DNA from 2 places in the Paenibacillus sp. JT31N7 genome. Region 2 is predicted to be linked to the other one. Evidence: predicted binding sites of a transcription regulator. Region 2 holds the regulator's gene; the other holds the start of a gene.

Region 1 (3,130 bases), 210 kb from region 2:
CTGCCGGCCCGTGATCGCCGGGATCAGCCAGTACGTAATGCCGAAGAAAGTAAGGGCCACGCTAGTCGCGACGGTCAGGTGAAAGTGCCCCGTAACCCAGAGGGTATTGTGTACGACCTGGTTCATCTGGTTGCTGGCGTTAATGATCCCGCCCGCTCCCGCCGGGATGAAGACCAGCATGCCCATAAACGGAGCGAAGAAGCGGACGTCTTTCCAGGGGAGGAACTTGAACCAGCCGAACAGGCCCTTGGCCCCTTTTTCCCTGCCCGTCGTTTCAAAGGTAGCGAACAGCGAGAACGCCGTCATCAACGAAGGCACGATGACCATGAAAGTCAATATAACCTGGAGAAACTTCCAGAACGAGCTGATTCCGGGTTCCGTCAGTTGATGGTGGAATCCGACCGGAATCGAGAACAGCAGGAACAGGATAAACGAAAGCCGGGCCAGCGCATCGCTGAATATTTTACCGCCGATGACTTTCGGAATAATCGTATACCAGCAAATATAGGCGGGCAGAAGCCAGAAATAAACGAGCGGATGACCGAAATACCAGAATAAGGTACGGCTCAGCAGGACGTTTACGGTGTCGACCCAGCCGAACGACCAAGGAATCAGCTGAAGCAGAATCTCCGCCGCCACCCCGATGGTCGCGACCTGCCAGAGCAGCATCGTAATGACCGCCATGAAGGAAAACAGCGGCGAAAGCTGCCCTTTATGAGTCCGCTTCCAGTAGCGGTAATTGATGAAGATACCGAAGCCGCTCATCCAGCTGCCGACGACAACCATCGTCAAAGCGATATAGAAATAAGGCGACGCTTTAAGGGGAGCATAGAACGTGTACAGCACGGACGCTTTATTGAGCAGGATAAAAACCGTCCCCAGCGCCGTTCCGCCCGCCATCAGGCCGAATCCGAGCCAGGCGAGACGCCGCGGCAGCGGCAGCAGCTCGCCTCCGAGCGTTTTGGAAATACCGGAATACAAGAATCCGATAATGAAAAAGGTCGTAAAAATGAGCGCCATGAGTACGCCGTGTGCCGTCAGCAGCTGATAATAGCCGATACCGGCGGGCAGCTTGACCATGCCTCCGCGGACCAGCCCCTGCAGCACTCCGGCGATACCTCCGAGAAGAAGAGCACCGAAAGCGAATAGAATGTGAGCGAGAACGAGCTTGCTGTCTTTCGGACTAAAGGAAACGGCGGCTTGCCGAGCCGGTTGCGTTTCGGTTCCGTTCATACATAACGACTTCCTTTCTGCCGGTGGGTTTAGTTAACGACTATCGTCGTTTTCATCCATTCGTGGGCTCCGCCGCAGTATTCGTTGCAGAGCACGAGGTAAGAACCCGGCTTGTCGAACTTATACGTAAGATGGTTCACTTCACCCGGAAGCACCATCATGTTTACATTTGTGCCCGGGATTTCGAACCCGTGGACTACGTCCTTGCTTGTGATCATAAAATGCACGGTCGCTCCCGCGGGAATTTCCATCTTGTCGGGCTTGTAGCCGAAGGCGAAGGCGGTCATCACGGCTTCGTATTCGTTCTCCCCGACTTTCTTGAGGCCCGGATGATCGAAAGGCGGCGTCAAATCGACCTTCGCCGGATCAATCGTGTGCGCATGGCCGGTCGGCGGGTTCATTCCCATCGCAAACGCGGATACGCCGATCACGGACAGAAAAACGATCAGCATGGAGATGCCGAAAACGATCCAGATTTTCTCCAAACGATGAATATGCATGTAATATCCCCTCTTTTTTTCCGATTCGCGGAACTTTTTGCGCATTTGCCCCGTTATCTTCTTATAAGGTACAGAGCAAATACGCCGAACCAGGTAATCAGAATAAACGCGCCCAGAATCATAACCGATGCGAAAGCGCCTTTCAGCTCCGGCTCCTTCTCGTTCGCCCCGCTTTGCGGAGCGGGCTTAATGTCCTGCTTTTCCTTGGCTGGCGCCAGCTTTGTCATAGCGGCATCCCCCTTTGTCAATGAAGCTTTTCATGGTTTCATCTTACCTTCGGCATGAGCAGCCACATGTGATAGAAATCACAAAATCTTTATCAAATTGTAACGATTTTGTTACAAGGTTTTAGGTATCGAGGCCTGGTTCTACATGGTATAATGGCATAGCAAATCATATGTAAAATGTTTGTAAATTGAATGAACAGGAGATCTGTGATGCAGAAAGGTATTCATTTTATAGCGCGTCGGCTGCACTTATTCGTTTGGCCCCTGCTGCTCGTTGTCTTCATTGAGTTTTTAAATCGGGGAGGAGTAACGGCCGCCCTATCCTGGGTCAAGCACAGTCCGGGGGAAATGGCGCTGAACTATTTGCTGACCTTCTGCCTGTTCCTTGTTTTTACCGCTTTGACCGGCCGTAGCCGCATCGCGTTCTGGATCGTAGCCGCTTTCATGCTGATCTGCGGTCTAATTAGCGGAATTAAATTCAAAATTCTCGGCGTGCCTCTTCTGCCCTGGGATTTGTTTCTCAGCAGCGAGACAACCGATATCGTCCAATACTTGAACGGTTTGTTCGATAAAACGATCGTAATCGGCATAATCGTCTTCCTTGTGGCCAGCGTCGCCCTACTCTATTTCGTTCCCTGGACCCACTCCCGCTTCCGCTGGAAAGAGAACATCGTTCTCGGCGTCCTTGGCGTGGCGCTCGCATGCGTCGTCTATTTCGACAAGCCGCTGCCGATCAAATCCGCCCTTCATATTTCCACCATTCCCTGGAACCAGGCCGATAACTATCATGTCAACGGGTTTATGCTATCCAGCGTCATGAATATCGAGCAGATCATTATCGATGCTCCCCAGGGCTACAGCCAGGCGAATATGGACACCTTCGTGAAACGGGTCGAACGCCGTACAAACATAGATCCGAATGTAAAACCTAACATTATCGTCATTCTCGGCGAAGCTTTCTGGGACCCTACCCGGATGAAGAACGTAACGTTCAGCGAAGATCCGGTCCCGTTCATCCACCATCTTCAGCAGAACTATTCGAGCGGTTATATGCTGTCGCCCCAGTTCGGCGGCGGAACCGCCAATGTCGAATTCGAGGTGCTCTCGGGCAATTCGATCCGGTTCCTGCCGGAAGGCGCCATTGCCTATAACCAGTACATGAACAGACGC
Region 2 (3,130 bases):
GGGATCGCGGATCCGACCAAGATCAACCACGGTGAATTTATCGTCATCGCGGCTCTGCTGTCCGCCATTATCTGGAACCTGGCTACCTGGTATTATGCCATTCCTTCCTCTTCCTCCCACACCCTGATCGGATCCATTGTCGGAGCCGTGCTGGCCGGAGCGGGAGCCGACTTCGTCAAATGGAGCGGTCTCGGCAAGATCGTGCTGATTCTGGTGCTGTCGCCGATTGTCGCATTTGTGGCCGGGTACATCATCATGACCATCATCAAATACCTGGTCATCCTGACGGGCAACAAATCCCGTTCGAAGCTAAACCGCGTATTTAAGTTCTTCCAGATCCTGTCCGCCTGGCTGCTGTCCTTCTCCCACGGGGGAAATGACGCTCAGAAAGCGATGGGTATTATCGTATTCGGACTCGTCGCTGCCGGAGCCCAGACAACCATGGACGTGCCGTTGTGGGTGAAAATCGCGGCTGCGACCGCAATGGGCCTCGGTACTTCGATCGGAGGATGGAAGATCATCAAGACCATCTCCAAAAACTTGATCAAAATCGAGCCGATCAACGGTTTCGCTTCGGATTTGACGTCCTCCATCGTGATTCAGACTTCCACGCATATGGGGATGCCGCTTTCGACCACTCACGTGATTTCCTCCGCGATCATCGGTTCGGGTTCCGTACTCCGGTTTCATGAGGTGAAATGGGGTACCGTAACGCGCATGATCATCACTTGGATCATTACGATTCCGATCAGCATCATCCTGTCTTATGTGCTGTACACCGTGTTGTTTAAGTTCTTCGTATAAAAATGAACAGTGAGTTCCATAAAAAAACCGCCATACGGCCCTAAAACGGGTCCTTATAGCGGTTTTTCTGGTTTTCAAGGCCAAACCCTCCATTGTTTATTCAGGAAGATAATAGGCCAGGCTCTGGAGATCTGCCGTAAAGTCCGCATGATGCACACGGATTTCTTCGGGAACTTTCAGAATGGACGGAGCGAAGTTCAGAATCGCTTCGATGCCCGACTTCACGAATTGGTTGGCGACATTTTGCGCTTCCGGAGCCGGAACGGTGATGATGCCGATTCGAATGCGGGAATCCCGGATAACATCGGCCAGATGCTCCATGGGCTGAACGCTCATGTTATTGATGACCTGGCCGATCTTGTCCGGCGACGAATCGAAAATCGCCGTTATTTTCATCTGTTCCCGCAAATAGATGTTATAGTTGCACAGCGCCCGGCCCAGATTACCGGCTCCCACGAGGGCAACCGGTATTTGGCGGTCGAGCTTCAGAATCTGACGGATCTTCTCGATAAGATAGGTCACATCGTAACCGATCCCCTTCTTTCCGAATTCGCCGAAGTAAGCCAAATCTTTGCGGATCTGTGCCGGGTTAAGATTCAGCTTCTGTCCCAGATCCTGGGACGAAACCGTTAAGACGTTTTTTTTCGAAAGCTCATTAAGAAAACGAAGATAGATCGGCAGCCGTTTTACGACAGCCTCTGATATTTTAGGTGACTTCAAGCGAGTTCTCTCCCATCCATTCCTGAATTCTCGGTACGATGCGCTCTACCGGCATATGTTCAATCTTCGGTCCCGGCAGGGAGTAGAGAAAGTGCTTGCCGTACTGCGTCTCAATGACACGCGTATCGTAGATCAGCACAATGCCTTTGTCCGAAGCCCTGCGTACGAGCCGGCCGAAGCCCTGCTTGAATCGGATGACGGCTTGAGGTACCGACAGTTTCATGAACGGGTTCTGATTCCGTTTTTTCAGGTTTTCGCTCTTCGCTTCAACCAGCGGATGGTTCGGCGGCTGGAAAGGCAGCCGTACGATAGCCAGACAAGTCAAGGCTTCTCCCGGAATGTCCACCCCTTCCCAGAACGAGCTCGTGCCGAGCAGAACGCACGCTTTATGCTCTTGGAAGAGCCGGGTCAGCTTGCTGCGGTTGCCGGTGTCCACCCCTTGACCGAGCACATGAATGCCGTGGGGGCGAAGATTTTCTTTCAGAACCGCGTGGGCCTGCTTCAGCATCCGATTCGAAGTGAACAGCACGAGCATCCTCCCTCGTGTGGCCACGGCCACTTCGGAAAGGGACTCCGTCAGCGCTTTGAGAAATTCCTCTTCGCCGCTGCGGCCCCGGATCATCGGAAAGTCCCGCGGTATGCAGACAAGAGCCTGCTGCCGGTACTGGAACGGGGACGGAAGCTGAACGGTTTTCAGCTTCGGATTCTCCTCTTCTTCGGTCGGCAGTTTCAGCCCCAGCTGATCCGCCGAATACTGGAACGATTTATTGACCGACAGCGTGGCCGAAGTAAGAATAACACTCTCCTTGTTATCAAAGAAATGTTCGCGGATAAGCGGACTTACGTCCATCGGCACGGAGATCAGGTTGATCGAACGGCTTTTGTTGTACGTCCCCGCTTCTACCCAATAAACGAAATTATCGTCCGCCATCTTCATAAAGAAGCGGAGCGTCTCCTTCGCTGCCTGTAATTCCTTAGCCACGCCGCCGAGGTCGGTTACGAAGCTCTGGACGTCGTATTCTTCCTGGACTTCTTTCAAATCCTGCGCGAGCGAATCCACGGATTTATACACATCTTGAATATGCTGTTCCAAAATCTCCTCGAGATCCGTGAAATCGCTCCAATTCGGAGGAAGCGAGTCTTTTTTCAGACGCATCACCAGGGAACCGGGATCGATTTGACCGGGCTCGGAATTCGTCTGGAGCAGCTCGTAAAACTTTTCACAGAGTAAATCCCAAGCTTCCTTAATCAGGAGTGTTTTCGGGAAAAGGTTGTCGATTCCGTTCATCCAGGTAGCCGCCCGGTAATCGTCGTCATACCGTTGAAGCTTCGTGCGGAGCGCCGGCAGCTGCCCGTTCCGGCTGTCCTTGAACAGCCAGAGAAGCTGGTTCGTCAGTCCCAGGTAATGAAGCTCTTTGCCCAGATGCTTGCTTGCCACTTCTTCGAAATGGTGAGCCTCGTCCAGGACGAGATGCTTATAAGCCGGCAGCACCCGGTTCTCGGCCTTCATATCGGTAAACAGCAGCGAGTGGTTCGTAATGACAACGTCCGAATTGTTGGCGTCATGGCGCGCACGGTGATAAAAGCATTTTTTGAACCACGGGCA

Evidence for each region. Region 2 encodes Rex, which represses fermentation and respiration genes when NADH is low (regulators of the CRP and FNR family bind a similar motif). Its sites were predicted from a motif close to TTGTGAAATATTTCACAA; they were not measured.
Region 1: the regulator Rex is predicted to act here: its motif matches at 2,027-2,044, upstream of AC58P5_RS14700 (cytochrome c oxidase subunit 2A).

Annotation. Positions count from the first base shown of each region.
Region 1 covers NZ_JCAUAT010000003.1:53,835-56,964, reverse strand. Annotated here, with positions in the region: gene AC58P5_RS14710 (b(o/a)3-type cytochrome-c oxidase subunit 1) at 1-1,233, opposite strand, end outside; gene AC58P5_RS14705 (cytochrome c oxidase subunit II) at 1,263-1,733, opposite strand; gene AC58P5_RS14700 (cytochrome c oxidase subunit 2A) at 1,787-1,960, opposite strand; gene AC58P5_RS14695 (sulfatase-like hydrolase/transferase) at 2,171-3,130, shown strand, end outside.
Region 2 covers NZ_JCAUAT010000003.1:261,331-264,460, reverse strand. Annotated here, with positions in the region: gene AC58P5_RS15805 (inorganic phosphate transporter) at 1-804, shown strand, start outside; gene AC58P5_RS15800 (redox-sensing transcriptional repressor Rex) at 901-1,524, opposite strand; gene dinG (ATP-dependent DNA helicase DinG) at 1,511-3,130, opposite strand, start outside.